2 regions of the Pseudonocardia broussonetiae genome follow, and region 2 is predicted to be linked to the other one. Evidence: riboswitches for the same ligand, from Rfam matches in the RefSeq annotation. Region 2 holds a riboswitch; the other holds the start of a gene.

Region 1 (15,680 bases), 3.4 Mb from region 2:
ATGCGCCGGCCGCGGATCGCGCGCAGGCGCTTCTCCGGCAGTCCGGTGATGTCCTCCCCGCCCAGCAGGACGCGGCCGCCGGTGATCCGCCCGTTGTCGGGCAGCAGCCCGATCGCGGCGTGCGCGAGCGTCGACTTGCCCGAACCGGACTCCCCGACGACGGCCACGACCTCGCCGGGCGCGACCTCCAGCCCGGCCCCCGTGACGGCCGCCAGCTCGCCGCCCGCGGTGCGGTAGGAGACCCGCAGGTCCTCGATCCTCAGCAGGCTCACGACAGGCTCCACTCGCCGTCCAGGGCCCGGGAGATACGGCCGACCGCGAGCACGGTGGCCGCGATCGTCAGACCGGGCATGGCGCACAGCCACCACGAGTCCAGGTAGTTGCGCCCCTCCGACACCAGCGACCCCCACTCCGGCGCGGGCGGCGGCACGCCGTAGCCGAGGAACGACAGCGACGACACGGCCAGCACCGCGAGCCCGAACTCCAGGACCGACAGCACGAGCACCGGCCGCGCGGCGTTGGGCAGGACGTGGCGCAGCAGCGAGACCCACCAGCGGGTCCCGACCGCGCGGGCGGCCTCGACGTAGGTGGAGCGCCGCACCCGCAGCACCTCCGAGCGCATGATCCGCGCGAACTGCGCCACGCTCGCGATGCCGACCGCCACGGCGATGTTGACGGTGCCGTAGCCCAGCGCCGTGATCAGCGCCAGCGACAGCAGCAGCGGCGGGATCGCCAGCAGCACGTCGACGAAGCGCATCACGGCCTCGTCGACCCACCGTCCGGCGAACCCGGCCAGTAGGCCCAGCAGCCCGCCCAGCACCAGCGCCACCGCGACGGCGACGACCGTGGCCTGCAGCGACAGCGCCGCCCCGTGCACGACCCGGGTGTAGAGGTCGCGCCCCAGGTAGTCGGTGCCGAACACGTGCGCGGCGCTCGGTGGCTGCAGGCGGTCGGCGACGACGCCGAGCAGCGGGTCGCCCGGTGCCAGGACCGACGGCGCGAACGCCGCCACCAGCACCAGCGCGGCGATCACCACGGAGGCGACGAGCCCGGGCCGGCGCAGCGCGAACACCAGCGCGCGGCGGCGCCGGTCCGGAGCGGCGACGGGCGCGGCCTGCGGGCGCTCGTCGACGGTGGCCGGCAGCGCCGACGCCAGCAGGTCGGTCATGACTGCGCTCCCACTGCGATGCGCGGGTCCAGGGCCGGGTAGACGAGGTCGACGAGCAGGTTCACGCCGACGTACACCGCCGCCGCGAACACGACGATCCCCTGCACCAGCGGGATGTCCTGGACGCCGACGGCGCTCACCGTCAGGCGCCCCAGACCGGGCCGGGTGAACACGGTCTCCACGACGACGGTCCCGGCGAGGAGCTGGCCGACGATCAGGCCGACGACGGTCAGCGCGGGGATGGCCGCGTTCTGCAGCGCGTGCCGCAGGTGGATCGCCACCCGCCCGACGCCCTTGGCGCGCGCGGTGACGACGTAGGGGTCGGCGAGCGCTCGGTCCAGGCACGTGGCCAGCACCTGCGCGACCTGCGCCCCGAGCGGGATCGCGAGCGTCACGGCCGGGAGGACGAGCGCCGAGGGCCCGCGGGCGCCGACGGCCGGGAACAGCCCGAGCCCGAACGAGAACACCTGCACCAGCAGCAGCCCCACCCAGAACACCGGCAGCGACACCCCGAGCGAGGGCAGCGCCAGCAGGAGCTGCCGCAGCCAGCGGGCCCGGGTGTACGTCGCGACGAGCGCCGTCGCCGATCCCGCGACGACGGCCAGCAGCAGCGCCGCGGCCGCCAGCGCGAGCGTCGAGGGCAGCGCGTCGGCGATCGCCGCCGTCACGTCCTGCCCGTTCTGGATCGACGTGCCGAGGTCACCGCGCAGTGCGGCCCACAGCCGGATGCCGTACTGCACGAGCAGCGGCTGGTCCAGGCCGTACCGGGCGCGCAGCGCGGCGAGCTCCTCCGGCGGCAGCGGCTCGCCGGTCAGCCCCCCGCCCGCCATGGTCTCGACGGGGTCGCCGGGCAGCAGGAACAGCACGACGAACGAGACGGTGAACGCCGCCCACAGCACGGCGACCGCGAGGCCGACCCGCCGGACCAGGTAGCGGGCGAGGGGCGACCCCACTAGCTCGCCTTCCAGGTGTCGAACAGCGCGATGCGCGAGGAGGCGTCGAACCGGACGCCGTGCACGTCCGGGCCGGTGGCCAGCACGGTCGTCAGCTCGGCGACCGGGACGCTGTAGGCGTTCTCGCTGATGAGCTGCTGCGCGCGGGCCACGAGCTCCCCGCGGGCGGCCGGGTCGGGGGTGGCCGCCTGCTGCGCCAGCACGTCGTCGAGCTCGCTCGGCGGGAGCCGGTAGAAGTTGGTCAGGCGGGTGGAGAACTGGCTGCGCAGGATGTCGGGGTCGGCGCGCGTCAGGTTGCCCCACAGCGCGTCGAACTCGCCGGACTGCGAGACCGCCTGCGAGTCCGCGATCGGCCGCTCGCTCAGCGCGACCTCGATGCCGGCCGCCCGCAGCTGCTGCTGCACGAGCTCCAGGGCGGGCTTGTTCGTGCCGGCGTTGGCGAAGTAGACGACCTCGAGCGCGAGGCGCTGCCCGTCCTTCGCGCGGATGCCGTCCGGTCCCGCGACCCACCCGGCGCCGTCGAGCAGGCTCGCCGCGCGCCCGGCGTCGAACGCCAGCAGGGACTCCTGCGAGGCGTAGTCGGGCGTGGTGCTGGACAGGACGCTGGTGGCCGGCTGCGTCTGCGACGTGAAGACCGCGGCGACGACCTCGGCGCGGTCGATCGCGGCGGCCACGGCGGTGCGCACGGCCGGGTCGGAGACGATCGGTCGCGCGTTGTTGAAGCTGAGCCCGAACACCTGGCCGGGGTTGGGCCGGGCGAGGAGCTGGGCGCCCGCGCCGGTCAGCGGCGACTCGTCCTGCTGGCCGATGCTGCCGATCGCGTCGACCTCACCCGCCGCCAAGCTGCCCGATCGCACCCCGGACTCGGGGACGATCTCGAACTCCAGGCGGTCCAGGTACGCCTCGCCGTCATGGCCCCACAGCGAGGAGCCCCAGGCGTAGCCCGCGCGCTTCGTGAAGGTGATCGACTGGTTCGGCGTGTACGTGTCGAGCACGAACGGGCCCGACCCGACGACGGCGGCGCAGCGCTCGTCGTCGCTCAGCGCCGCGGTCGCGGGGGAGAGGATGCCGAGGCTGTGGGTCGAGGTGCCCTGCAGGAACTGCACGTTCGGGCCCTCGAAGGAGACGGTGAGCTGCAGCGGGCCGTCGACGGTGGTGCCGGTGTAGCCGGTCAGGTAGCCCTTGGGGAGGTTGGCGCGGATGCCGAGCGCCGGGACGCGGTCGAAGTTGGCCTTGACGGCCTCGGCGTCGAGCGGCGTGCCGTCGCTGAAGGTGACGCCGTCGCGCAGGGTGAACGTCCACGCCGAGGCGTCGACGTTGGGCTGCCAGCTCTCGGCGAGCCACGGGACGATCTCGCCGGTCTCGGGGTCCTGGTCGGTGAGGGAGTCGACGACCTGGCGCGCCGAGTAGATCGAGTCGTTGCTGGCCACCTGCTGCGGGTCGACGCAGCCCTGGTCGCTGCCGACGGCGAAGCGGAGCGTGCCGCCGGGGACGGGCGGGCCGGCGTCGGCGGCCGCGGCGGACGGGCCGCCTGCGCCGCCGCCGCACGCGCTGAGCAGCAGCGCGGCGGAGGCCAGGAGGGTGGTGGCGGCGAGCGCGCGGGGGCGCCGCCGGGACGGGCGGGGGTGCATCGGGGGTCCTCGGGGATGACCGCGCGCAGGCGCGGACCACGCACGCCACCTCAGGAGAGTGGCGCCGCGGAAGGGTGTGGAGGGGGCGGCGTCAGCGCTGACAGAGCGCGGCCGCGGTGCGGCACAGGTCGACGTGGTGGCGCCAGGCGTGCCACGTCGTGATCGGTGCGCCTCGTCCGGCCGGAACGGCCCTCCGCTCGTGCACCACGACCTCCATCGGCCCGGCGGTAGCACCCGCACCCGCGTGGGCGGGGGGTTGCTGCGGCGTCGTCGATCCGGGTCTCTCGGCCGCTCTGGATGGTGGCGACCGGTGACGGCCGCGCTCCGACCGTATACAGGCGGAGCCTGAACGTTCAACCCTTCGTGGCGGGTGTGGTCCGGGTCTCCTCCATCCCCCTGCGGCCCGTGCTCTTGACAGCACGGGGTGATCGGTTCCTACAGTGGACCCACCATCCAGAGCGGCCGAGAGACCTGGCTCCGTGACGCCGCAGCAACCCGGATCGTCGGGTGCTCATGCCGGGACCGATGGAGGACTCCGTGCCCGCGACGCCACCCGCCCCTGCCCGCCCCTGTCCGGGCACGCCCACGTGCGTGACCGACGTCGTCGTCGTCGGGGGAGGGGCGCTCGGCGCCGCCACCGCGTGGTGGCTCGCCCGCTCCGGCCGGTCGGTGGTGCTGCTCGAGGAGGGCACCACCCGCCTGCTGCGCCTCGCGGCGCGCGGCACGACCTGGTCGGCCCACCCGAGCTGGACCGGCGACGACGACCGCGCGCTCCTCGCCGACGCCGTCGAGGCGTGGGGGCTGCTGGAGCGCCAGACCGGGGCCGACCTGCTGACCCGCCGGGACGCGGTCGACCACACCGGGGGCTCCTCGCGGTGTCGCCCGGGCGAGGCGCTGCAGGTCCGCGCCGACCACGCCGTCGCCGCGCTGCTGGCCGGCGCCACCGGGCACGGGGCGGTCCTGCGCTACCGCAGCCCCGTCGTCGCGGTCGAGGCGCTCGACGACCGGGTCGAGGTCCGCACCGCCGCCGGCCGGATCCGCGCGCGGCGCGCGATCGTCACGTCCGTGCGGGCGGCGACGGGGCCGGCGGTCGAGCTGCACTTCCGCTCCCGCGTGCCCGTCGGCCCGGCCACCCCGCTGATCGCGCACCACGACCCCGACCTCGGGCCGATGCGCGCGGTCCCCTGCGCGCAGGGCCACATCGCGGTCGGTGCCGGCTCCGGCCCCCGCGGCACGCTCGGCGACCTGCGCGAGCACGTCCGCACCTGGCTCCCCGACCTCGACGTCGACCGTCCCGAGCCGGTCGGCCCGGAGGCGATGTCGACGGGGACGTGCGCGGTGACCGTCGACCGCACCGGGCCCGTGCTGACGGCCGTCTCCACCGCCCTGGGCTCGGTCACCACCATCGCCCGGGGCCGGCAGCTGGCGGAGCAGGCGCTGGTCGGGGAGCGGCCGGTGGCGCGGAGGGCGCGGGCCTGAGCGGGGTTCGGCCTCGTGCGCCGCGCTCCCGGGCGCGCTCAGGACAGGGCGGCGCCGAACACCGCGCCGAGGAGATAGGTGACGGCGGCCGCGCCGGCGCCGATCGCGAGCTGGCGCAGGGCGCGGCGCAGCGGGGGGCCGCCCGAGAGCACGCCGGCGGCCGCGCCCGTGAGCATCAGGGCCAGGCCGACCAGCACCGCGGCGACGACCACGGCCGGCAGCCCCTGCAGCCCGAACAGGAACGGCAGCACCGGGACCGCGGCGCCGCTCGCGAAGAACACGAAGCTCGACGCGGCCGCACGCAGGCCGGTGCCGACCACCTCGTCGGACTCCGACGGCCCCCCGCCCGGCGTCACGAACCCGGCCGGGTCGGCGCTGGCCAGGACGCGCCGCGCCCGCTCGGCCGCCTCGTCGGCGGGGACGCCGCGGGCGCGGTAGACCAGGGCGAGCTCGTTGGCGTCGACGTCGAGGTGGCGCAGGACGGTGTCGGCGTCGCGGACGTCCGGGGCCGAGGCGGCCAGCAGCTCGCGCTGGGAGCGGACCGACACGAACTCGCCCGCGCCCATCGACAGGGCACCCGCCAGCAGCCCGGCGAGGCCGGTGAGCACGACCGCGCTGCTGGACACCCCGCCGCCGATCACGCCCAGGACCAGCGACAGGTTGCTGACCAGGCCGTCGTTCGCACCGAACACCGCCGCCCGGAACGTGCCCGAGACCTGCGCGCGCCCGCGGGCGGCCAGGCCCCGCACGACCTCCTCGTGGACGCGCTCATCGGCGGCCATGGCCGGGGTCGCGTCGGCGTCGGCGGGGTAGGGCGAGCGGGTCTCGGCCCGCTGCACGAGGGCGAGCACGAACACCGACCCGAACCGCCGCGCGAGCGCCGCCAGCAGCCGCAGCTGCTTCGACCCCCGCCCCACGTGCCGGGCGTCGTCCCCGAGCAGCGCGGCCCAGTGGGCGCGGTGGCGCTCCTCGGCGACGGCCAGGGCGAGCAGGATCTCGCGCTCCTCGCCGGTCCGGCGGCCGGCGAGGTCGCGGTAGACCCGCGCCTCCTCCTGCTCGTCGGCCAGCATCCGGTGCCAGCGGCGCCGGTCGGCGTCCGACGGCTCCGCGGCGCCCGGGGTCTGCTCCATGCGCCGATTCTCGTCCGGTCGGTGGGCGGGGTGCTCGGCGGCGGGCCCGGTCGGGGTCGTGGGGTGCGGCTCCGCGTGATCATCGGTTGGGCAGGTCCTCCGTCGCGAACGGTCGCGATACCTGCCGAAACGGTGATCATGGTGTGGGGCGGACGGTGGGCTGCGCCCGCGCACCTCCCCTCGAGCTCCTCATGAACCCGGGCCGCCGGGTGCGGTGACGGCCCGGTCGGCTGCAGAGCGCCGCGGCCGCGTGATCGTCGGGAGTGTGACGCGAGGGTCGTGGGCGGGGCCGTGGTGGTGCGGTCCTGGCGATCACCCGGCCGCCGGTGGCGCATGATCGTCGACTGGGCAGGCTCTGCGTCGCTTTCCGTCGGGGATCCTGCCGAAACGGTGATCGTGAGATGCGTCGGCGGGATCGTGGGGTGGGTAGGGACCGTGGCGGTGCGGTCCCCGTTCACCGCCTCGCACGATCGCCAGGTGGGTGCGTCCGGGGCCGCATGCGGCCGGAAGTGCGCCGAGTCGGTGATCATGAGGATCGGCCGGAGCGGGGGTCGTCGGCGGGCGGGGTCGGCGGGGCGGTCCTACGCTCCTCCGATGCCCCACTACGACCTGGTGGTCATCGGGACCGGTTCCGGCAACAGCGTCATCGACGAGTCGTTCGCCCACCTCGACGTGGCGATCGTCGAGCACGGGGAGTTCGGCGGCACCTGCGTCAACGTGGGGTGCATCCCGACCAAGATGTTCGCCCACACCGCCGACGTGGCGGACGCGGTGCGCCGCGCCGGCCGCTTCGACCTCGACGCCCGGCTCGACGGGGTGAGCTGGGCCGACGTGCAGGCGCGGGTGCTCGGGAAGGTCGACGACCTGGGCTCGAGCGGGCGGCGGTTCCGCGTCGAGGACAGCCCGAACGTCACCGTCCACGCCGGGCACGCCCGCTTCACCGGACCCCGGGAGCTGCGGGTCGAGCGGACCGACGGGTCGGGCCACGACGACCTCACCGCCGACCGGATCGTCGTCGCGGCCGGGGGCCGGCCGATGGTGCCCGAGCCGATCGCGTCCTCGGGCGCGCCCTACGAGACCTCCGACACCGTGCTGCGCCTGCCCGAGGTGCCGCGCCGGCTCGCGGTGCTGGGCGGCAGCTACATCGCCGTGGAGTTCGCGCACGTGTTCGGCGCGCTGGGCGCGGAGGTCACGATCATCGACCAGGCCGAGCGCCTGCTCGGACCGCAGGACGAGACCGTCGCCGAGCGGTTCACCGAGCACGCCCGCACCCGCTACGACGTGCGCACCGGCCGCGAGGTCGCCGAGGCCGCCGCCACCGACGACGGGGGCGTCCGGCTCACCCTGGACGACGGCGCCGTCGTCGAGGCCGACGTGCTGCTCGTCGCCGTCGGCCGGGTGCCCAACACCGACCGGCTCGACGTCGAGAAGGGCGGCATCGACCTGCACGACGACGGCCGCATCGTCGTCGACGCCCAGCAGCGCAGCACCGCCGACGGCGTGTGGGCCCTCGGGGACATCAGCACCGAGATCGCGCTCAAGCACGTGGCCAACCGCGAGGCGCAGACGGTGGCGCACAACCTGCTCCACCCCGACGACCTGCGCGCGACCGACCACATCGCCATCCCGTCGGCGATCTTCACCGACCCGCAGATCGCGAGCGTCGGCGCCACCGGGCAGCAGTGCCGCGACGAGGGCCTCGACCACGTCGTCAGCGTCGTGCCCTACTCCGACACCGCCTACGGCTGGGCGCTGCGCGACGAGCAGGGGTTCTGCAAGGTGATCGCCGAGCGCGGCACCGGGCGCCTGCTGGGCGCGCACATCATGGGCCCGTCGGCGTCGCTGCTGGTGCAGCCGCTCGTGCTGGCCATGGCCCTCGGGATCGACGCGACGACCGTCGCGACCCGCCCGTACTGGATCCACCCGGCGCTGTCGGAGGTCGTCGAGAACGCGCTGCGGGGCCTCGACACCTGACGGATCACGACGGCGACGGCGGCCCGTCCGCGTCGCGCGGCTCGGGGTCGGGGTCGGGGCCCATGTTGTGCGCCACGGCCATGTCGTGCTGCATCCGCTCAGTCCAGGCGGCGTGCTCCTCGTCGCCGTCCGCGGGCCCGTCCGTCCGCTCGCTGCGGTCCATGACCGTCCTCTCGTCGTTGAACGAGGAGGGTTCCCGGCCGGGTCGGCGCGAAACCGTCACGGCCGGGCCGTCGGCCACGCCCCGGCGTCGACGAGCCCCGCGGTGACCTCCACGAGCAGGTCGGCCACCGCCCGCACCGCGTCGGGCACCCGGCCCGCCCGCTGCAGCCCGAGCACCACCGTCCGCTCGACGGGCGGGTCCAGTGGCGCGCCCCCGAGCCGGCCCGCGGCGATGTCGGCGGCGACACCGGCCGCCGGCAGCACCGTCCACCCGTGGCCCGCGACGACGAGCTGCTTCTGCAGGCCCAGCGAGTTGGTCTGCACGGCGACGTCCGGCTCCCGCGGCACCGCCGAGCGGGCGCGGTCGATCAGCACCCGCAGCCCGTGCCCCGCGACGGGCAGCACGAGCGGGTGCGCGAGCACCTCCGCCCAGCCGACGGGGGAGCCGGGATCGAGCCCCGCACCGGGCGGCCCGACCGCCCACAGCTGCTCGCGGAGCAGGTGCGTGACGGCCATCGACGGGGTGTCGCTGAGGTCGTAGAGCAGCGAGAGGTCGACCGTGCCGTCGTCGAGCCACTCCTGCAGGTGCCCGGAGTAGCCGGTGAGCAGGCGCAGCTCGACGCCCGGGAAGCGCCGCGCGACCTGCGCGCTCAGCGGCGGCACGAGCAGGTCGGTGGTGCTCTCCAGCAGGCCGACGCTCACGATCCCCGCGGCCTGCGCCGGGTCGGGCCGCAGCTCCGCGCGGGCGCGGTCGAGCTCGTGCAGGGCGCGGCGGGCGCGCGCGATCAGCACCTCGGCCGCGGCGGTGGGCACCATGCCGCGGTGCGTCCGCTCGAACAGCACGACGCCGAGCTCCTCCTCCAGCGACCGGATCTGGCGCGTCACGGCGGGTTGGACGACGTGCAGCAGCTGCGCCGCCCGCGTGACGCTGCCCACCTCGGCCACCGTGACGAGCGCCGTCAGCTGCCGCAGCTCCACGTCGTCGCCCCTCCATGCCGGACCGGGATCCGGGCATCACCGATCGCTATTTCACAGCGTGCCCCATGCCGCGCGATGATGCACCCATGAGCAGCCTGAACGCCGAGGAGCGGGAGATCGTCGCGGTCGTGCGGGAGTTCGTCGACCGCGAGGTCCGGCCCGTCGTCCGCGACATGGAGCACGCCAACACCTACCCCGAGAAGCTGATCGAGCAGATGAAGGAGCTGGGGATCTACGGGCTGGCGGTGCCCGAGCCCTGGGGTGAGGTGGCGGTGTCGATGCCCTGCTACGCGCTGGTCACCGCGGAGCTCGCGCGCGGGTGGATGAGCCTCGCGGGGGCGATGGGCGGGCACACCGTCGTCGCGAAGCTGCTGGTCGCGTTCGGCACGCCCGAGCAGCAGGAGCGCTACCTGCCGAGGATGGCGACCGGCGAGGTCCGCGCGACGATGGCGCTCACCGAGCCCGGCGGCGGCTCGGACCTGCAGGCCATGACGACCACCGCCCGCCCCGACGGCGACGGCTACCTGGTGAACGGGTCGAAGACCTGGATCAGCAACGCGCGGCGCTCCCAGCTGATCGCGCTGCTGTGCAAGACCGACCCGTCGGCCGAGCCCAAGCACCGCGGGGTGTCGATCCTGCTGGTCGAGCACGGGCCGGGTCTGACGGTGTCGAAGGACCTGCCCAAGCTCGGCTACAAGGGCGTGGAGTCCTGCGAGCTGGTGTTCGACGGCTACCGCGCACCCGCCGACGCGCTGCTGGGCGGCACGGAGGGCCGGGGCTTCGCGCAGATGATGAAGGGCCTGGAGACCGGGCGGATCCAGGTCGCGGCCCGCGCGCTCGGCGTCGCCCAGGCGGCGTTCGACGACGCCCTGCGCTACTCCCAGGAGCGCGAGACGTTCGGCAAGCCGATCTGGCAGCACCAGTCGGTGGGCAACCACCTGGCGAACATGGGCACGAAGATCACCGCCGCGCGCCAGCTGATCCTGCACGCCGCCGAGCGCTTCGACGCCGGCGAGCGCGCCGACATGGAGGCCGGGATGGCCAAGCTGTTCGCCTCGGAGATGGCGATGGAGGTGGCCCTCGACGCGGTGCGCATCCACGGCGGCTACGGCTACTCCACCGAGTACGACGTCGAGCGCTACTTCCGCGACGCCCCGCTGATGATCGTCGGCGAGGGCACCAACGAGATCCAGCGCAACGTCATCGCCGCCCAGCTGGTCAAGCGCGGGGGCCTCGGCGCTCCCTGACCGGTGGTCAGTGCTCGTGCACGATCAGCCCGCGCACGTTGCGGCCGGCGAGCAGGTCGTCGTAGCCCTCGTTGACCTGCTCCAGGCTGTACCGCTTCGTGATCAGCTCGTCGAGCTTGAGGTCGCCGGAGCGGTAGAGCCCGAGCAGGCGCGGGATGTCGGCGGTGGGGTTGCAGTCGCCGAACAGGCTGCCCTTCACCGTCTTCTTCCACAGCGTCGCGACCTGGCCCGGCAGCTGGATCGTCCGGTCGTGGAAGCCGCCGCCCATCGAGGTGAGCACCAGCGTGCCGGCCTTGCCGATCACGGAGAACGCGCGGTCGACGACCTCGGAGTCGGTGCGCCCCACCGTGACGATGGACGTGTCGGCGCCCACGCCCCAGGTGAGCTCCTGCACGAGGCGGTGGGCCTCCTCGGCGTCGGCGGCGGCATGGGTCGCGCCGAGGGTGAGCGCGGTCTCGCGCTTGAACGCCACCGGGTCGACGGCGACGACGTACCGCGCGCCCGCCGACCGCGCCCCCTGCACGGCGTTGATCCCGATGCCGCCGACGCCGTAGACGACGACGGTCTGCCCCGGCCGCACGCCGCCGGCGTTGACCGCGGAGCCCCAGCCGGTCGGGACGCCGCAGCCGACGAGCGCGGCGACGTCGAGCGGCAGGTCGGGCAGGACCTTCACCGCGGAGTACTGGTGGATCACCCCGTACTGGCTGAACGTGCCGAGCATGCACATCGCGCCGTAGCGCCCGGCCGGCCCGGACAGCGGCCAGTGCTCCCCGGGCAGGTGCCCGCGCATGGTGTTGGCGCCCCAGTCGCAGATCGCCTGCTGGCCGGTGGCGCACCAGTGGCACGAGCCGCAGCTGGGGATGAACGAGCAGACGACGTGGTCGCCGGGCGCGACCCGCGTGACGCCGGGGCCCACCTCCTCGACGACGCCCGCACCCTCGTGCCCGAGCACCATCGGCAGCCACCCGGCGATCTCACCCTGCATGACGTGCAGGTCGGAGTGGCACAGCCCGGCGTGGGTGAACCGGACGAGCACCTCGCCCTCGCGCGGGCCGTCGAGGTCGAGCTCCTCGATCTCGAGCGGCCGGCCGGCCTCGTGGACGACGGCGGCGGTGGTCTTCACGGTTCTCCTCGGGAGTGCGGGTTGCGGGGGATCGGACGCGGAGCACGGGGCGCGCGACCGAGCCCGTCGTCGACAGAGCCTCGCTCACTCTATAGATTCTGACAAGAGCGAGCCGACCGAGCTGGGAGAGACGTGCCGAAAAGTCACAGGTTCTACACAGACGGAGGCGGGTCGCGGTGAGCGAGACTCCCGGCGTGCCGCGCCTGGACCCGGGCGAGCGGCTCAGTCCGCAGATCGCCCGGCTGATCCGCGAGCTGATCATGACCGGCGAGGCCACCGGGCACGCCAAGCTGCGCACCGAGCACCTCGCCGCGCGGTTCGGCGTCAGCGCCACCCCGGTGCGCGAGGCGCTGATGTCGCTGCACGGCGAGGGGCTCGTCAGCTTCCAGCCCGGACGCGGGTTCCGCGTCGTGCCGATGACGCGCCAGGACCTGCTCGACCTCTACGACGCCCAGGCCTACTTCGCGGGCGAGCTCACCGTGCGGGCCGCCACCCGGCTGACCGACCAGGACCTCGAGACGCTGCACCGCATGCAGGCCGACCTCATCCGCGCGCTGGAGCAGGGCGACGGGCAGGCGTCGGAGACGATCGAGATCGGGCTGCACCGCGTCATCAACATGGCGTCGGACGCGCCCAAGCTGCGCTGGCTGCTCAAGTCGACCACCCGCTACGCCCCGTTCCGCTCGTGGAGCCGGGTGGCGCACTGGGCCGCCGCGGCGCCCGAGGACCACCTGCTGGTCCTGCGGGCGCTGGAGCGGCGCAGCCCCGCCACCGCGGGCGCGGCGATGACGGCGCACATCCACAACGTCGCCGACCTGCTCGCCGACCACCTGGCCGAGCAGGGCGTGCTCAGCGAGACCGGCACCGAGGCCGACGGCCGGATGCGGCGCCACCTCGCGGGGCTGCCCGGGCGGCCCGGCCCCGACCCGGGCGGGAACGCGTCACACCCCGGTTGACGGCTCCTGGAGCAGGTGTCACAGTCAATCCTGACTGTTACACCCTGCCGCAGTGGTGCGGCGGAACGAGGAGACCTCATGCGGGACGCAGTGATCGTCGAGGCCGTGCGCACGCCGGTGGGCAAGCGCAACGGGGGCCTGTCCGGGGTGCACCCCGCCGACCTGTCCGCGCACGTGCTGCGCAGCCTGGCCGGGCGCACGGGCATCGACCCGTCGGTCGTCGACGACGTCGTCTGGGGCTGCGTGTCCCAGATCGGCGAGCAGACCTTCGACATCGCGCGCACCGCGGTGCTCTCGGCCGGGTGGCCGGAGACCGTCACGGGCGTCACCGTCGACCGGCAGTGCGGGTCGAGCCAGCAGTCGGTGCACTTCGCCGCGGCCGGTCTGGTCGCGGGGCAGTACGACGTCGTCGTCGCCGGTGGCGTCGAGTCGATGAGCCGGGTGCCGATGGGCTCCTCGATCGCCGGCGCCGACCCGTACGGCGCCGACTTCACCGCCCGCTACGGCGACGTGCGCCCCAACCAGGGCGTCGGCGCCGAGATGATCGCCGAGCGCTGGGGCTTCTCCCGCACCCAGCTCGACGAGTACTCCGTGGCCAGCCACGAGAAGGCGGCGGCCGCGCAGGACGAGGGCCGGTTCGACGGCCAGATCGCCCCGGTCACGCTGCCCGACGGCACCGTCGTCAGCCGTGACGAGGGCATCCGCCGCGGCTCGTCGGTGGAGTCGCTCGCCGGGCTCAAGACCGTCTTCAAGCCCGAGGGCGGCGTGATCACCGCCGGCAACGCCTCGCAGATCTCCGACGGCTCCGCCGCGCTGCTGATGATGACCAGCGAGAAGGCCCGCGAGCTGGGGCTCACGCCGATCGTGCGCGTGCACACGGCCGTCCTCGCCGGCGCCGACCCGGTGATCATGCTGACCGCGCCCATCCCGGCCACGCAGAAGGCGCTGGCGAAGTCGGGCCTGCGCCTCGACGAGATCGGCGCGTTCGAGGTCAACGAGGCGTTCGCGCCGGTGCCGCTGGCCTGGCTGGCCGACCTCGGCGCCGACGCCAAGGGCCTCAACCCCAACGGCGGCGCGATCGCCCTCGGGCACCCGCTGGGCGGCTCGGGCGCGCGGCTGATGACCACGCTCGTGCACCACATGCGCGACCAGGGCGTCCGCTACGGCCTGCAGACCATGTGCGAGGGCGGCGGCCAGGCCAACGCCACCATCCTCGAGCTGCTCTGACCACCTGACCGGCGAGGAGGAGGGGGCACCGCGATGAAGCGCACGCTCTACGAGTCGGACCACGAGGACTTCCGGGAGGCGTTCCGGCGCTTCCTGGAGGTCGAGGTCGTGCCCCACCACCTCGACTGGGAGCGCGAGGGCATCGTGCCGCGCTCGCTGTTCACCACGGCGGGCAAGTCCGGGTTCCTCGGCATGGACGTCCCCGAGGAGTACGGCGGCGGCGGGGTGGCCGACTTCCGGTTCAACGCCGTCGTCGCGGAGGAGATCGCGCGCAGCGGGGCGGCCGCGGCCGGCCTCGGCCTCACGCTGCACAACGACATCTCGCTGCCCTACTTCCTGTCCTACTGCTCGCCCGAGCAGCGCGAGCGCTGGCTGCCGGGCATCGTCTCGGGCGAGCTGATCACCGCGATCGCGATGACGGAGCCGGGCATCGGCTCCGACCTCGCGTCGATGACGACCACGGCCGTCCGCCAGGGCGACCACTACGTCGTCAACGGGGCGAAGACGTTCATCACCAACGGCATCAACGCCGACCTGGTGATCACCGCGGTGAAGACCGACCCCACGCAGAAGCACCGCGGCATGTCGCTGCTCGTCCTGGAGCGCGGCATGGAGGGGTTCGAGCGGGGGCGCAACCTCGACAAGCTCGGCCAGCACGCCCAGGACACCGCCGAGCTGTCGTTCACGAACGTCCAGGTGCCGGTCACGAACCTCCTCGGCTCCGAGGAGGGGCAGGGCTTCACCCAGCTCGTCACGAACCTGCCCCAGGAGCGGCTCTCCATCGCCATCTCGGCGGTGGCCGCCGCGCGCACGGCGCTGGAGCAGACGCTGGAGTACGTGAAGGAGCGCAAGGCGTTCGGGCAGCCGATCGGGTCGTTCCAGAACTCGCGGTTCGTGCTGGCCGAGATCGCCACCGAGGTCGACATCGCCGAGCACTACGTCGACGACTGCGTGCGCGCGCTCAACGCGGGCGAGCTCACCGCCGTCGACGCCTCGAAGGCGAAGTGGTGGTGCACCGAGCTGCAGGGCCGGGCGGTCGACCGCTGCCTGCAGCTGCACGGCGGCTACGGGTACATGAACGAGTACCCGATCGCCCGCGCCTACGCCGACGCCCGGATCACCCGCATCTACGGCGGCGCGACCGAGATCATGAAGGAGGTCATCGGGAAGTCGATGGGCCTGTGACCCGACGACCGACCGGAGACCCCCGATGACGACCACCGCCGTGACCCGCCGCGCCCAGCGCACCGTCGACAGCCGCGCCCGGATCCTGGAGGCCGCCGTGGCCTGCCTCGTCGAGGAGGGGTTCAGCGCGGCCACGACGCTGCGGATCCAGGCGCGCGCGGGCGTGTCGCGGGGGCGGCTGCTGCACCACTTCCCGTCGCGGGAGGCGCTGCTCGTCGCCGCCGCGGGCCACATCGCGTCCGAGCGCGTGCGGGAGCACGCCGACGACGTCGAGCGCACGCTGCCCGAGGGGCTGACGTCCGCGGAGCGCGCGGCGTGGGTGGTCGAGCGCATGTGGGAGTCGTTCCGCGAGCCGTACTTCTGGGCGGCCGTGGAGATGTGGACGGCCGCGCGCACCAACGACGGGATCGCCGAGGCGCTGCTGCCGGGGGAGCGGCGCCTGGGCGGGGTGATCCGCGAGGGCGTCG
Region 2 (15,680 bases):
TGCTGGTCGACGTCACCGGCGGCTACGGGTGGGCCATCGTGTTCGCGGGCGTGTGCGGGGTGGGGTCGTTCCTGGCGCTCATCCCGCTGCGGGGCCCTGCACGGGGTGATGTCGTGTCCGCGGAGACCCCGCTGTAGCATGGATCGTCGAGCGCCCGGCGAGATGTGTGAAACCGCCGCCAGGGCCTTCCGAACAGACACCAGCGGCAGGAAGAACCGAGGCACAGCGCGTGGCGAACATCAAGTCCCAGATCAAGCGGGTCAAGACCAACGAGAAGGCGCGTCAGCGCAACAAGTCGGTCAAGTCCGCCGTCCGCACCGCGGTGCGCCGCTTCCGCGAGGCCGCGGCCGCCGGCGACACCGAGAAGGCCGTGGAGCTGCAGCGCGCCGCCGCCAAGGCTCTGGACAAGGCCGCCAGCAAGGGCGTCATCCACAAGAACCAGGCGGCCAACCGCAAGTCGGCGATGGCCAAGAAGGTCACCACCGCCGCCTGATCACGGCATCCACGACGGCGCCGTCCCCTGTGGGGACGGCGCCGTCGTCGTGCGCGGGCCGGGTCGTCGTGCGCGGGCCGTGCCGCGCACGGGCCGCGGCGACGCGCGCGGGCGCCGGCGGCGCCGGCGTCGTGCGTCAGCGCCGGTCCCGGGCCGCGCAGATGCCGAGGACCGCGCGCTCGAGCGCGTAGCCCGGCTCCGGGGACGCGCCCTTGACCTCGGCGTTGAGCCGCGCCGTCGCGGCGAACGCCTCCACCAGACCGTTCGGGTGCCAGTCGCGCACCTGCTGCTGAGCGCGGCGGACCTTGCCCGGCGGCATCCCCAGCGCACCCGCGATCCGGTTCGGGTCGCCGCGGCCGGCGGAGCTGACGCGGGCCAGCGCGCGGATGCCCGCCGCCAGCGCGTCGGCGATCACGACGGCCGGCACGCCCAGGGACTCGGCGGACCGCAGGGCCTCCAGCGCGCCGGCGCGGTCGCCCGCCACCGCCAGGTCGGAGATGTCCCAGCCGAAGACCTCGGCCCGACCGCGGTGGTAGCGCCGCACCGCGGCCTCGTCGATCCGGCCCCCGGTGTCGGCGACGAGCTGGGACGCCGCCGAGGCGAGCTCGCGCAGGTCGGAGCCGACCGCCTCGACGAAGACCTCGGCCGTGCGCGCCGACATCGTGCCGCCCAGGCGCTTGATCTCCGACCGCACGAACGCCGTGCGCTCGTTGGGCCAGCGGACCTGCGGGCACACGACCACCTCGGCGCCCCGGGCGCGCAGCGCCTCCACGAGGGCCTTGTTGCGGGCGCCGCCCGCGTGCGTGACGACGAGCGTGATGCCCTCCGCGACGTCGGCGGCGTGCTCCGCGATCGCCGTGGCGAGGTCCTTGCCCGCCTCGTGCGCGGACGCCACCACGACGATCCGGGCCTCGGCGAACAGCGAGGGGCTCAGGGCGTCGGCCAGGTCGACCGGCGAGAGCTCGGTGGCCCGGTAGCGCCGCAGCTCCGCCCCCGCCTCGCCGGCGCGCACCTCCGACGTGACGTCCTGCACGGCGCGTTCGACCAGCAGTTCCTCCTCGCCGAGGACGAGCCGGACCGGTGCGGGAGCCACGCCCGCCATCGTCGCGCACGGCACCGACGACCGGTGATCCGGCTCCCACATGCCGGACAAGTGTTGGGATCGGGGTCGCTCATGTCGTAGCGTCATCGGCACAACTGCACATGGCTCATCCAGAGGGGCAGAGGGAACGGCCCGTTGAAGCCCCGGCAACCGGCGAGACACGCACCAGCGGCGTGCTCGATCACGGTGCCAATTCCGACCCGCACGGTGCGGGGAAGATGAGGAGATCTTCGATGTCGCTGCTCGCTGACGTGTCCACGTCCACCTCCACGTTCGATCTCGGGCCCGCTCGTGCCCTGTCCTGCCGGGAGTGCGGCCACCGCATCCCGCTGGCCGCCGAGTTCGCCTGTCCCCAGTGCTTCGGCCCGCTCGAGGTCGCCTACGAGTTCGGCGACGTCACCCGCGCCTCCATCGAGGCCGGCCCGCAGTCGATCTGGCGCTACCGCGGCCTCCTGCCCGTGCCCAGCACCGTGCAGGACGTGCCCAACACCGAGCCGGGCATGACCCGCCTGATCAAGGCCGACCGCCTCGGCGCCGCCCTCGGCATCCGCAACCTGTGGGTCAAGGACGACACCGGCAACCCGACGCACTCGTTCAAGGACCGCGTCGTCGCCGTCGCGCTGGCCGCGGCCCGCGAGCTCGGCTTCACCGTCCTGTGCTGCCCCTCCACCGGCAACCTCGCCAACGCCGTGGCCGCCGCGGCCGCCCGCGCCGGGTGGGACTCCGTCGTCCTCATCCCGAAGTCGCTGGAGCAGGCCAAGGTCCTCACCACCGCGGTGTACGACGGCACGCTGCTCGCCGTCGACGGCAACTACGACGACGTCAACCGCCTGGCCACCGAGCTGGCGGCAGAGCACGAGGACTGGGCGTTCGTGAACGTCAACGTGCGGCCCTACTACGCCGAGGGCTCCAAGACCCTCGGCTACGAGGTCGCCGAGCAGCTGGGCTGGCGCCTGCCGGAGCAGATCGTGGTGCCGGTGGCGTCGGGCTCGCAGCTCACGAAGGTCGACAAGGGCTTCCAGGAGTTCGGCTCGCTCGGGCTCGTCGAGGCCACGCCGTACACGATCTTCGGCGCCCAGGCCACCGGCTGCTCGCCGGTCGCGAAGGCCTTCGACGACGGCCACGACTGGATCCAGCCCGTGCGGCCGGACACCATCGCCCGCTCGCTCGCGATCGGCAACCCGGCCGACGGCCCCTACGTCCTCGACGCCGTGCGCCGCACCGGTGGCGCGGTCGGGCACGTCAGCGACGAGGAGGTCGTGGAGGGGATCCGGCTGCTGGCCCGCACCGAGGGCGTGTTCGCCGAGACCGCGGGCGGGGTCACCGTGGCCACCACCCGCAAGCTGCTCGCCGAGGGCAAGCTCGACCCGGACGCCGAGACCGTCCTGCTGATCACCGGCGACGGCCTCAAGACCCTCGACGCCGTGGCCGGGCAGATCGGGCCGACCGCCACGGTGCCCGCCACCAGCGCGGCGGTGCGCGAGGCGCTCGAGAACCGCTGACGAGCACGCGGCGGCGGCGGGCCGGCAACGGGTCGCCCCGCCGCACCAGCTCGGCCGTCCCCGTGCCCTCGGGCCCGAGCACGGCGACGTCGCCGGCCTGGTCGGTGCGCGCCACCGCGACCCCGGCGCGCTCCAGCCCGGACATCAGCCCCGGGTCGGGGTGGCGGTAGATGTTGCCCTGCCCGACGCTCACCAGCACCGCGCGCGGCGCGACCGCGTTGAGGAACTCGACGCTGGTGTAGCGGCTGCCGTGGTGCGGCATCTTCAGCACGTCGGAGCGCAGGTCCGTCCCGGACGCCACGAGGTCGGCCTGCGCAGCGAGCTCGACGTCGCCGCTGAGCAGGACCGTGCCGGCGGCCGTGCGGGCGCGCAGCACGAGCGAGCCGTCGTTGACGGCGGTGCCGTCGTCGGGGTCGAGGTGCGGGTCGGGCCGCAGCGGGCCGATCACGTCGAGGACGAGGCCGGGCCACTCCAGGCGCTGCCCGGCCGCCAGCGCCACCACCGCGACGCCGTGCGCCGCCGCCGCCCGCCCCACCCCCGCGAGCCCGCCCGCGGGCAGGAGCACCGGCCCCACGGCCACGCCGCCGGTCGGCCGCCCGCGCAGCGCGCCGTCGAGCCCGCCGATGTGATCGGCGTGCAGGTGGCTGAGCACCACCAGCGCGAGGCTCCGCACCCCGAGGCGGTCGAGGCACGCGTCGACCGGGCCGGTGTCGGGGCCCGCGTCGACGAGCACGGCCCGGCCCGGCTCCCCCGTGGCGAGCACGATGGCGTCCCCCTGCCCGACGTCGCACGCGACCACCGCCCAGCCCGGCGGCGGCCAGCCCGGCGGCACCACCCGCGTCGGGACCAGCACGAGCGCCAGCCCCAGCAGGACCGCGAGGAGCAGCGCCCGCCCGCGTCGCGCCCGCCAGAACAGGACGAGCACGACGAGAGCCACGGCCAGCAGCAGGGCGCCCGGCACGCCGTCGGGCCAGGGCAGCGCCGCGTCCGGCACGGCCGCCGCGCGGTCGGCCACCTCCACCAGCCACCCGGCGAACGGCCACGCGAGCCAGGCGCACACCTGCGCCGCGCCCGCGCTCACCGGCGAGACCAGGGCGGCCAGCACGCCGAGGACCGTGGCAGGCGCGACGGCCGGCACGGCGAGCAGGTTGGCCAGCACCGCCACCGGCGCGACCTGACCGGACAGCCCCGCCACCACCGGTGCCGTGGCCAGGAACGCCGCCGCCGGGACGACGACGGCCTCCGCCGCCCACCCCGGCGTCCCGCGCGCCCGCAGCGCCGCCGCCCAGCCCGGCGCGACGAGCACCAGCGCGCCCGTGGCCAGCACCGACAGCGCGAAACCCGGGTCGACGGCCAGGGCGGGGTCGGCGAGCAGGAGCGCGAGCACGGCGACGGCGAGCGCCGGCACCGCCGAGCGCCCGCGGCCCAGCGCCAGGGCGAGCAGCACCACCGCCCCCATCGCGGCAGCCCGTACCACGCTGGGCGAGGGCCGGGCCAGCACGACGAACCCGAGCACCGCCAGCCCGCCCGCGACGGCCGACACCCGGGGGTCGGCCCGGAACAGGCGCAGCAGCGCGAGCACGGCCCCTGCGACGATGGCGAGGTTGGCGCCCGACACCGCCGTGAGGTGCGTGAGACCGGACGCGCGGAAGTCGTCCTGCACCTCGGTGGTCATCCGGGTCGTGTCGCCGACCGCGAGTCCGGGCAGCAGCCCGCCCGGGGCCTCGGGCAGCGCGGACGCGGCGTCGCGCAGGCCGGTGCGCAGCGCGCCGGCGCCGGTCTGCCACCACGGCGGCGGCGTGACGTCGTCGGGTGCGCCGCGGGCCCGCAGGACGGCGACGGTGAGGTCGGCGCGCCCGGCCGGAGCGAGCAGGCCGTGCGCGGTGAGGGCCTGGCCGGGCAGCAGCCCGCGCCACTCCTCGCCCGGCGCGATGAGCAGGACCCGGCCACCGGCGTCCCACACCCCGCCCGCCGCCTCGGCGCGCACCAGCCGGGCCGCGACGAGCACCTGCGGCTCCCCCGGCACGGCCGACCGGATGGGCTGCGGGTCGTCGGTGGTGACGACGTGCAGCGTGGCCGCCGCCCCGGCCTCGGCCGCCGCGCGCACGGGGTGCCCGGCGACGAGGACGCCGTGCGCCGCGACCACCAGGCCGGCCGCGGCGGCGCACCCCGCGGCCGCGAGCAGCACCGCCGACCGGCGGCGCACCCCGACCGCCGCGGCCACGGCGGCCAGGGCGGTGACGACGGCCGCGGCCACCGGCCCGAGCACCAGCCCGACGAGGACCACGGCCCACGCGGCCAGGGCGGCCGGGACCAGGCGCAGGTCGGGCGGGCGGAGCTGGTCGGGCGTTCGGCGCTGGTCGGCTGGCCGGCGCGGGTCGGCCGGGCGGCGCGGGTCGGCCGGGCGGCGCGGGTCGGCCGGGCGGCGCGGGTTCGCTGGACGCCGCGGATCTGCCGGACGGCGCGGGTCGGACGGCCGGCCCTGGCCGGGTGGCGGACGTGGCGCCGGCGGCGGGCGCCCGGGCGTGCTCACACGACCACCAGCTCGCGGAGCTGCGCGAACCGGCGCTCGCCGATCCCCTCGATCTCCCGGAGCTGCTCCACCCGGGTGAAGCGCCCGTTGCGCCCGCGCCACTCCAGGATCCGCTGCGCGGTGACCGGCCCGACCCCGGGCAGCGCGTCGAGCTGCGCATGCGTGGCGGTGTTGAGGTCGACCGGGCCGGCCGCCGCGCCCACCCCCGCGGCGTCGCCACCCCCGCCGCCGGGGTCCGCCGGCGCCGGGGCGGCGTCCACGGCCGCCGGCACCCCGACCGCGATCTGCTCCCCGTCGACGACGCGGCGGGCCAGGTTGAGCGTGGAGAGGTCGGTGCCGGGCAGCGCGCCGCCCGCGGCCTGCAGCGCGTCGGCCACCCGGGAGCCGTCGGGCACCTCGACCAGGCCCGGGCGCGCGACCTTCCCGGACACGCTGAGCACCAGCGGCCCGGCCGGGGCCGCGACCGTCGCCGAGGCGGCCGGTCCGGCGCTCGGCGCGGGCGCGTCCGGCGCCGACGTCACCACCACGGCCGGCAGTGCCGCCACCGGTTCGGACCGCGGCCGGTCGAGCCACACCCCCGCGGCGGCGACGGCCGCGGCCAGGGCCGCCACCAGGGCCAGCGCCGTGGCGCCCGGCCGGCCCGGGTCGACCCGGGCCCCGCGCCAGGCCGCGGGGACGACCGCGGCCAGAACCCGAGCCCGCCACCCCGACGGCGGCTCGCCGCCGAGCCCCCCACCATCGGACCCGCCACCATCGGACCCGCCACCGCCGGACCCGCCACCGCCGAACCCGCCACCGCCGAACCTGCCACCGTCGCCCGCGGCGCCGCGGGACACCGCACCGGCGACGCCACGGCGGCCGGAGACCGGGCCACGGCCGACGCCGGAGCCGGCATCGGCGTCAGGGGTCGGACCAGGCGCGAACCCCGCCAGCAGCAGCGGCACCGTCGGCGGGTCGATGGAGCCCCCGGGCTCCCGCAGCCCCGGCGGCCACGCCCCGCCCGGTGGCATGCGCTCGGGCACCGGCCCGACCGCCGCCGCGAGCCGGCCACCGGGGTCTCCTCGTCTGGCCACCCCCCGACGCTAGGACCGGATCGGCCCCGCGGACGGACGAGTCGTTCCCCTGTGGACGGAGCGGGCCCGATGTGGACAACTCCCCCGCGACGGCCCGTGGCCCGCCGGTCCGCCTGCGACGATCGTGCGGCGGCCGGGGTCAGCCCGAGCCGACCGCCGGCGCCGGCGGCTCACCCGGCACCACCACGACCCCGAGCACCCCGAGGCCCACGTGCGCACCGATCACCGCTCCCACCTCGCTCACCAGCAGCCGGGCGATCGCCGGCACCCGCTCCCGCAGCCGGGCCGCCACCTCCTCGGCCCGCGCCGCCGCCCCGAGGTGGTGCACGGCGAGGTCGACCGGGCCGTCGCCGGCCGCCCGCACCGCCAGGTCGACGAGACGCTGCGCCGCCCGCGCCGTGGTGCGCACCTTCTCCAGCGGCACGATCCGGCCCTGCACGACGTGCAGCAGCGGCTTCACCGCGAGCGCCGTGCCGAGCAGCGCGGCGGCGGCGCCGATGCGGCCCCCGCGGCGCAACCGGTCGAGCGTCTCCACGGAGAAGAACACCCGGCACCGCGCGGCGACAGCGGCGGCGGCCGCCTCGGCCTCGGCACCCGAGGCTCCGGCGTCGGCCGCGTCGGCGGCGGCCAGCACCGCGTACCCGAGCCCCATCGCCGCGGCGCGCGAGTCGACCACCCGCACGCGGTCGGAGCCCACCTCGTCGGCCGCGATCCGCGCGGCCTCCCACGTGCCCGACAGCTCCCGCGACAGGTGCACCGACACCACCGACGCGGCCCCGGCGTCGAGCGCCTCCCGGTAGCACGCGGCGAACTGGGCCGGCGCCGGCCGCGAGGTCTGCACGTCGACGCGGTGGTCGGCGAGCGCCGCCGTGAGCGCGGCGGTGTCGATGTCGACGCCCTCACGCCCCGTGCGCGACCCGAGGCGGACCTCCAGCGGCACGATCCGCACGCCGCGCTCGTCGGCCACGCCCGGGGGCAGGTACGCGGTGGAGTCGGTGACGATCGCCGTCGGACCGGAGGAAGGGGACACGGGCGGACACTAACCGGCCCGGAGCAGGCCGCGCACGACGTCGGCGCAGGCCCGGCCGACGGCGGCGTGGGCCTCCCAGCCCCAGTGCATGCCGTCGGGGTTGCCGTGGCCGCCCAGCACGTGCTCGCCGACGAGTGCGCGCAGGTCCAGCAGCGGCACGCCGGCCGGCCCCGCCCAGGCCCGGATCGCCCTCTCCGCCGCGGGGCGCCCGGGGTGCACCGGCCCGTAGACCGCCGCCCGGTGCACCGGCGGCACCGACGCGACGACGGGGATCCCGGGGCGGATCGCCCGCACGGCCGCGGTGGTCCGCTCGAGGTACTCGACGGTGAGGCGCGGGGGCAGCGCCACCGGCCCGCCGCCGGGCAGCGTCCGCGCGAACGCCCGCGCCAGCCGCGGCTGGGCACGCAGGTACCCGGACCGGACGCGGCGGCGCAGGCCCTCGGGGCGCAGCACCGGGATGAGCTCGCGCAGCGCGGTCGGCAGCGGCGAGGGCAGCGTGTCCATCCCCCCGATGCCGAACACCAGGACGTCGACGTGCGGCAGCAGCGTCCAGACGTGCGGGTCGTGGGTGAGCGCGTGCCAGGCGTGACGCGCCGTCCACCCGATCCCCGCCACGAGGTCTGCCCGTCCGCCGAGCGCGGCGGCGGCCACGTTGGGCCACAGCCGCGGCTCGTCGGCGGGCTCGGCGCGGTCGGGGCCGTGGAAGCTCAGCGAGTCGCCGAACACCAGGAGCCGGGGGGACACCTACCCCTCGGTGCCGACGTTGTAGGCGACGAGGCGCCAGCGGGGGTGGTCGGCGCGGCGGGCGAGCGCGGCCCACCGGCAGTTGCCGATGCCCCCGATCGCGGGCCACGACTCGATCGGCATGGCCAGCAGCCCGCAGACCAGTCCGGCGATCATGCCGCCGTGCGCCACCAGGACCGCGGTGGACGACTCGGAGCCGTCGGCCAGCGAGTCGTCGAGCTCGTCGACGACCGGCGTGCACCGGCGGACGACCTCGATGCGCGACTCCCCGCCGGGCGGTGCCCAACCCGGGTCCTGGCGCCACGCGGCGATGGCGCCGGGCCACTGCTCCTCGATCTCGGGGACCGTGCGGCCCTGCCAGTCGCCCAGGTGGGTCTCGCGCAGCCGCGGGTCGATCTCGACGTCCAGCGCGCACGCCTTGGCGACGATGTCGGCCGTGGCCGCGGCCCGCAGCAGGTCGGAGCTGATCAGCCGCGCCGGCTTGAGCCGCGCGACCTCCGGCGCCACCACGGCGGCCTGGGCGAGGCCCTCCTCGGTGAGGTGGGAGTTGAGGTGCCCCTGCATGCGGCCGGTGGCATTGAAGTCGGTCTGCCCGTGCCGCAGGAGCACGAGCTGGCGCAGGGTCACTCGACGCCGGTCTCGAGCGCCGGCCCGTCGGGCGTGAGCGCCTCGGGGAACTCGATGCGCGGGCAGTCCTTCCACAGGCGGTCGAGCCCGTAGAAGCCGCGCTCCTCGGTGTGCTGGACGTGCACCACGACGTCGACGAAGTCCAGCAGCACCCAGCGGCCCTCGCGGGTGCCCTCGCGCCGGGTCGGCTTGGCGCCGTGCAGCCGCAGCTTCTCCTCGACCTCGTCGACGATGGCCTGCACCTGGCGCTCGTTGGGCGCCGAGGCGATCACGAAGCAGTCGGTGATGACGAGCTGCTCGGACACGTCGAGCACGACGATGTCCTGGGCCTTCTTGTCCGCGGCGGCCGTCACGGCCACCCGGGCCATGTCCAGCGCCTGGTCGGTGGCGGTCACGCGTCCCCTCTCCCGCGGGTGGGGCCACCCGGGTCTCACCCGCCAGTGTCCCAGCCGCCGGTCGAGCCGACCCGACGGGTGGGGGCCGACGGGTCCGGCGGAGGTGACGAGGACCTACGCGTGCCCCACCAGCGCCGAGATCCGCTCGCGGAACCCGGCCAGCAGCTCGTCGCGCTGAGCCGGGGTCATCGTGGTGGGGCGCACCTCGTCGCGCCAGCGGTAGTCCTCGAGCCAGGTGGCGACGGGCAGGGCCTCCCAGCGCAGGCCGCCGGTGCCGACGAACTCGCGCAGCGCGTCGATGCTGCGCGCCGCGGGCGAGGACCCGCCGGGGCCGTGAGTGGCCCGCAGCGCCGGCAGCTCGGGCACGTAGAGGTCGCTCTTGGCCAGCGCCAGCACGAGCCAGCGCGGGCGTCGGTGCGCGGCGATCGCCATCTTGAGGTGCGTGAGCGTCTCGTCGAGCTCGGCCTGCTCCTCGCGGCGGTGGTGCTCGACGAGCTCGTCGAGCGAGAGCGCGGCGGTGGCCGGCTCGGCGCCGTCCTCGCGACGGCTGCGGAACCCGTTGGCGACGACGTGCACCACGCCGACGACCGGCTCCGTGTGCAGCAGCCGCGCCAGCGACGCGTAGCGCACGCCGCCCTCGCCGTGCCCGGGGACGACCCGGAACCGCACGCCCCGGCCGCGCCACAGCGGCTGGTCGATGTGCTCCTCCTGCTCCGACCGCGCCTGCGACGGCGTGTAACTCCGCAGACGCGAGCGCTGCAGGTGCTGGGCGAGCACGGTCTTGCCCGACCCCGCCGCCCCCGTCACCACGACGAGCGGGAAGCGCTTCCCGCGGGCCTCGGTGACGGCCCCGAGCGCGTCGCGCCCGGCCTCGGCCGCGAGCCGCGCGAGCCCCGCCGCGGTGCCGATGACGGCTCCGCCCCCGGCCCTGCTCACTGGTCTGGTCACTGCTCCCCCTGCTCCCGGTACAGCCCGCGCTTCGCGATGTACTGCACCACGCCGTCCGGAACGAGGTACCAGACCGGGTGCCCCTCCGCCACGCGGCGACGGCAGTCGGTGGACGAGATCGCCATCGCCGGCACCTCGACGAGCGTGACCGCGCCCTCGGGCAGGTGGTCGTCCTCGAGCTCGTAGCCGGGCCGCGTGACCCCGACGAAGTGGGCGAGGGAGAACAGGTCCTCGACATCGCGCCACGACAGGATCGCGCCGAGCGCGTCGGCGCCGGTGATGAAGAACAGCGACGCGTCGGGCATCTCCGCGTGCAGGTCGGTCAGCGTGTCCTTGGTGTAGGTGGGGCCGGAGCGGTCGATGTCGACGCGGCTCACCCCGAACCGCGGGTTCGACGCCGTCGCCACGACCGTCATCAGGTAGCGGTCTTCGGCCGGGGTGACCGACCGCGCGCCCTTCTGCCACGGCTGCCCCGTGGGCACGAAGACGACCTCGTCGAGACCGAACAGGTCGGCCACCTCACTGGCGGCCACGAGGTGGCCGTGGTGGATCGGGTCGAACGTCCCGCCCATCACTCCGATCTTGCGCTGCACGGGCGAAGCGTAGTGCGCGACGGGATCAGCGCTGGTAGGCGTGCCGGAACTGCACGCTGATCCGCGGCCCGGACACCGCGCACCGCGGCACCGCGTGCTGCCAGGTGCGCTGGCAGGACCCGCCCATGACCAGCAGGTCCCCCGGCCCGGGGAGGTAGCCGACCGACGCGCCACCGCCGTGCGGGCGCAGCCGGAACGGGCGCACCGCACCCAGCGACACGAGCGCGACGACGGCCGAGGGCAGCTCCCGCGCGACCCGGTCGCCGTGCCAGGCCACCGCGTCGTCGCCGTCGCGGTAGAGGTTGGCGCCGACCTGGGTGAACGCGACGCCGTAGCGCTCCCCCAGCCGCGCGGCCATGACCCGCAGCCGCTCCGGCGCGTCGACGGCTTCCCAGCGGTGCGTCAATCGCGGCTCGGCGACGACCCGGTCGTACATCCGGACCCGCCGCTGCGGGCCCCAGGGCGTGTGCGCGAGCAGGTCGGCGAACAGGTCGTCGGCGTCGGGGCACCAGCCGGGCTCGTGGTCGACCCACGCGCCGCCGGCCAGCTCCTGCCGCACGCACCCGCCGCCGACCTCCGCACCGTCGAGGAGGGCGGGCTGCCAGGCGAGGTCCACGAGCCCAGGTTAGCCGATATCGAACATCAGTTCGACCCCCTTCTCGCGAGCGAACGGCACTCTCGCCCAAGCACGTTGGGAGAAAGTGCCGTTCGCGCGGGGAGGGGGTGGGTCAGGAGGCCAGTGTGTACGTCGCGTACGCCACCGCATCGGCGTTCTGGTCGAGCACCGCGGTGTCGACGTTGTCGAAGGTGTCGCACGCGGCGTGGTAGCAGGGGTCGTAGGCCTCCCCCGCCGTGCCGCCGTGGCGCTGCGCCTGCTCCGGGGTCTTCACGCCCTCGGCCCCGGTGAACAGCCCGCCGGCCGGGATGCCCGCGGCGATGAAGGGGCCGTAGTCGGAGCGGCCGTTGAAGTCGGTGCCCTCGTGGGTCAGGCCGCGGTCGTCGTAGAACTCCTCGAACACGTCCTCGATCGCCGCGGAGCCCTCCGGGCCGGCCGGGGCGCCGACGGCGTCGGAGTCGTCGCCGTCGTAGACGAAGCGGACCGCGTTGGGCGAGCCGACCATGTCGAAGTTGAGGTAGGCGCTGATCCGCGCGCGCTCGGGCTCGGGCAGGTTCGTCACGTAGGAGGTGGCGCCGACCAGGCCCAGCTCCTCGGCGCCCCACCAGGCGAACCGGACGGTCCGCGCGGTCTCCGCTCCCGCCATGGCCTGCGCGACGGCGAGGACCGCGGCGCTGCCGCTGCCGTTGTCGTTGATGCCGGGACCCTCGGGCACCGAGTCGAGGTGCGCGCCGACCATCAGCACCTCGTCGCCGGTGCCGGGCTTCTCCGCGAGGACGTTGGTGGTGGTGCGGGTGCCGCTCTGCGAGGTGGTCGCCAGCGAGACGGTGGCCCCGGCCAGCGCGTCGGCGAGCGCCGCCGTCGCGCCGACGACGGGGAGGTCGACCGGCTCGCCCAGGGTGGCCTGCAGGAGCCCGGAGTTCTCCGGCGTCTCCCCGGAGTTGACGACGATCGCAGCCGCGGCACCGGCGTCGAGCGCGTTGGCCGCCTTGACCCCGAACGGGCACGTGCCGCGCTGCAGCAGCGCGATCTCGCCGTCGGGGAAGTCGGCGAAGTCGACCGGCTCGCACCCGCTGGTCGACGAGCCGCGCGGCGGGACCTGCAGGTCGACGGGCACCGCGGTGCCCGTGACGTCGCCGCTCCCGGAGAACGACATCGTGGCGAAGTCGGTGCCGGCCACGTACTCGGTGCCGTCGGACTCCAGCGACTCGCTCTCCACCTCGAAGAACGGGAACTCGAGGGCCTCGGTGGTGACGGTCAGCCCGGCCTCGCGCGCGGTGCGCACCACGTACTCCACCGACGCGTCGTAACCCGGCGTGCCCGACGCGCGGTTGCCGCCGTTCGCGTCGGCGACGTCCTGCAGCGCCCGCTGGTGCGCCCGCACGGTGTCGACGGTGACGCACTCCAGCAGCGCCGCCGCGTCCGCGGGCGCGGCGCCCTCGCACCCGGGAGCGCTCGACGCGGCGGTGGTGGCGACGACGGAGGCGGCGAGCCCCACGACCGTCGTGACCGCGATGGCCCAGCCTCGTACCGACATCCGTCAGACAGTGCCGACACCGCCCGTGGGCCGTCAAATCGGCTCGCCCGGCGGCTCACACGGGCAGCAGCGCCTCCACGACGTCGGCCAGCTGGGCGGCCGTGCGGCACTCGTGCATCGGGAGGACGTCGGCGTAGCGCAGGGCCGCGGAGTCGCCGCTGCCCCACTGGCGGCGGGGTTCGGGGTTGAGCCAGTGGGCGTGCCGGGCCGCGCCGGTGATGCGGCGCAGCACCGTGAGGTTGGGGTCGCGGTAGTTGGTGCGGCCGTCGCCGAGGATGAGCAGCGAGGTCTTCGAGGTGATCGCCTCGCCCCAGTGCTCGGCAAAGCCGCCGAAGGAGCTGCCGTAGTCGCTGTGGCCGTCGAAGGCGACGAGCTCGGCCTCGCGCAGCACCCGCTGCATGACGCCCGACAGCTCGGCCCCGGGCTCGAACAGGTGCGTGACCTCGTCGGCGCGCTCGACGAACGCGAACACCCGCACCTTGGAGAACTGCTCGCGCAGCGCCTGGACCAGCAGCAGCGTGAAGTGGCTGAACCCGGCGACGGACCCGGACACGTCGCAGAGGATCACCAGCTCGGGGCGCCCGGGGCGGCGCGTGCGGTAGGCCGGGCGCATCGGCACGCCGCCCGTGGACATCGAGCGCCGCAGCGTCCGGCGCATGTCCAGCGTGCCGCGCTTGGCGTGCTTGCGGCGCACCGCGAGCCGCGACGCGAGGCGCCGGGCCAGCGGGTGCACGGTGCGGCGCAGGGCCGTGAGCTGCTCGGCGTAGGCGGAGAGGAACTCGACCTGCTCGGTCTGCTTGGGCACCGCGGTCTTCGCGACCTGGTCGCGCCCGCGCGTCTCGGCGGTCCTGCGGCGCACCTCGTCGGTGATCATCTTCCGGAAGGCGGCGATCCGGTCGCGGATCTCGCGGCGCAGGACCTCGTCGGCGAAGGCGTTCTCCCCGTCCTCGCCGGACCGGAGGTCGGCCATGATCCGGGCCAGCAGCGTCTCCGGGGAGAGCATCCGCAGTGCCTGGTAGGCCGACCAGCTCGGCTGCCCGCCCGTGCCGCGGATGCCGGTGCCCGCCGCGCCGGCGCTGCCCAGGGCGTCGACGACGGCGCGGGCGAGGTCCTCCAGCGCGGCGGTGTCGCCGTCGCGGAGCAGGTCGGCGAGGATGTCGCGCAGGGCGTCGATGTCGACGGGACCGCCCTCGGCGTCGTCGACGCGCGGCACCTCCACCTCCCCGACGCCCCCGCCCAGCGCGGCCGGGAAGTACAGCTCGAAGAGCGTGTCGAACACCTGCCGCTGCCCCGACCGGCGCAGGACCGCGCTCGCGAGGCCCTCGCGCAGGTGCTCGCGGTGCAGCAGGTCCAGGGCGGCGAGCACCCGGGCGGCGTCGATCGTCTCCCCCGGCCCGACGGCGACGCCGTGGCGGCGCAGCGCGGCCACGAAGTCGACCAGGTGCCCGGGCATACCGTGGTCGGAGGCGATGCGCGCGGTGTCCACACCACCATCATGCATCGCGGGGAGCGACGGGAGGAGGTCCGATGGGTGTCGACGTCCGCACGGAGACCGTGATCCGCAGGCCGGTCGAGGAGGTGGCGGCGTTCGCGGCGGACCCGTCGAACGCGCCGCGGTGGTACGCGAACATCTCCTCGGTGGAGTGGGAGACGGCCCCGCCCGCCGCCGTCGGCTCGCGGATCGCGTTCGTGGCGCGGTTCCTGGGCAGGCGCATCGCCTACACCTACGAGATCACGGAGCTGGTCCCCGGCGAGCGGCTGGTCATGCGGACCGCGCAGGGCCCGTTCCCGATGCGGACGACCTACACGTGGGAGCCCGTCGAGGGCGGCACCCGGATGACCCTGCGCAACGACGGGGAGCCCGGCGGGTTCGGCGCCCTCACCGCTCCGCTCCTGGAACGGGCGATGCGTGGCGCCAACCGCAAGGACCTGGCCGCGCTCGCCGCGATCCTGGAGGGCTGACCTCCACAGGATCTCCACACCGGTCCCGGGACCCCTCCACGGATCCTCACTAGGTTTCCCGGCATGGCTGCACGCAGGGTCCTGGTCGTCGACGACGAGCCGACGATCGCCGCGTCGGTCGCCGCGCGGCTGCGGTCGGAGGGGTTCGCGGTCGAGGTGGCGCACGACGGGCCCTCGGCGATGGCCGCGTTCGAGGCCGTCGAGCCCGACCTGGTCGTCCTCGACGTCATGCTCCCCGGGTTCGACGGCCTCGAGGTCTGCCGCCGCATCCAGGCCCGCCGGGCGGTCCCCGTGCTCATGCTCACCGCGCGCGACGCCGAGACCGACCTGCTCGTCGGGCTCGCCGTCGGCGCCGACGACTACCTCACGAAGCCGTTCTCGATCCGCGAGCTCGCCGCGCGGGTGCACGTCCTGCTGCGGCGCGTCGACCGGGCGCAGGAGCGCGCGGAGACCCGGATCGTGCTGGGCGAGCTGGAGATCGACGTCGCGCAGCGCCGGGTCGCGCGCGCCGGGGAGGCCGCGCAC

Evidence for each region. A riboswitch is a leader RNA that binds a small molecule or an ion and turns the genes downstream of it on or off. The one in region 2 is predicted to bind S-adenosylmethionine.
Region 1: another riboswitch for S-adenosylmethionine. It lies ahead of HOP40_RS32390 (FAD-dependent oxidoreductase); the one in region 2 lies ahead of thrC (threonine synthase).

The regions. Positions count from the first base shown of each region.
Region 1 covers NZ_CP053564.1:6,705,077-6,720,756, reverse strand. Annotated here, with positions in the region: gene HOP40_RS32410 (dipeptide ABC transporter ATP-binding protein) at 1-272, opposite strand, end outside; gene HOP40_RS32405 (ABC transporter permease) at 269-1,168, opposite strand; gene HOP40_RS32400 (ABC transporter permease) at 1,165-2,121, opposite strand; gene HOP40_RS32395 (ABC transporter substrate-binding protein) at 2,121-3,752, opposite strand; SAM riboswitch class I at 4,199-4,284, shown strand; gene HOP40_RS32390 (FAD-dependent oxidoreductase) at 4,344-5,231, shown strand; gene HOP40_RS32385 (VIT1/CCC1 transporter family protein) at 5,270-6,361, opposite strand; gene HOP40_RS32380 (mycothione reductase) at 6,956-8,335, shown strand; gene HOP40_RS32375 (hypothetical protein) at 8,340-8,498, opposite strand; gene HOP40_RS32370 (LysR family transcriptional regulator) at 8,555-9,475, opposite strand; gene HOP40_RS32365 (acyl-CoA dehydrogenase family protein) at 9,562-10,722, shown strand; gene HOP40_RS32360 (Zn-dependent alcohol dehydrogenase) at 10,730-11,845, opposite strand; gene HOP40_RS32355 (GntR family transcriptional regulator) at 12,022-12,801, shown strand; gene HOP40_RS32350 (thiolase family protein) at 12,880-14,028, shown strand; gene HOP40_RS32345 (acyl-CoA dehydrogenase family protein) at 14,062-15,213, shown strand; gene HOP40_RS32340 (TetR family transcriptional regulator) at 15,353-15,680, shown strand, end outside.
Region 2 covers NZ_CP053564.1:3,306,371-3,322,050, reverse strand. Annotated here, with positions in the region: gene HOP40_RS16455 (MFS transporter) at 1-137, shown strand, start outside; gene rpsT (30S ribosomal protein S20) at 230-493, shown strand; gene holA (DNA polymerase III subunit delta) at 630-1,595, opposite strand; SAM riboswitch class I at 1,699-1,820, shown strand; gene thrC (threonine synthase) at 1,829-3,097, shown strand; gene HOP40_RS16435 (ComEC/Rec2 family competence protein) at 3,003-5,420, opposite strand; gene HOP40_RS16430 (ComEA family DNA-binding protein) at 5,627-6,703, opposite strand; gene HOP40_RS16425 (DegV family protein) at 6,843-7,733, opposite strand; gene octT (diglucosylglycerate octanoyltransferase) at 7,743-8,477, opposite strand; gene HOP40_RS16415 (histidine phosphatase family protein) at 8,478-9,104, opposite strand; gene rsfS (ribosome silencing factor) at 9,101-9,499, opposite strand; gene HOP40_RS16405 (hypothetical protein) at 9,614-10,435, opposite strand; gene nadD (nicotinate-nucleotide adenylyltransferase) at 10,444-11,040, opposite strand; gene HOP40_RS16395 (alpha-ketoglutarate-dependent dioxygenase AlkB) at 11,066-11,656, opposite strand; gene HOP40_RS16390 (M20/M25/M40 family metallo-hydrolase) at 11,769-13,193, opposite strand; gene HOP40_RS16385 (vWA domain-containing protein) at 13,249-14,646, opposite strand; gene HOP40_RS16380 (SRPBCC family protein) at 14,721-15,155, shown strand; gene HOP40_RS16375 (response regulator transcription factor) at 15,219-15,680, shown strand, end outside.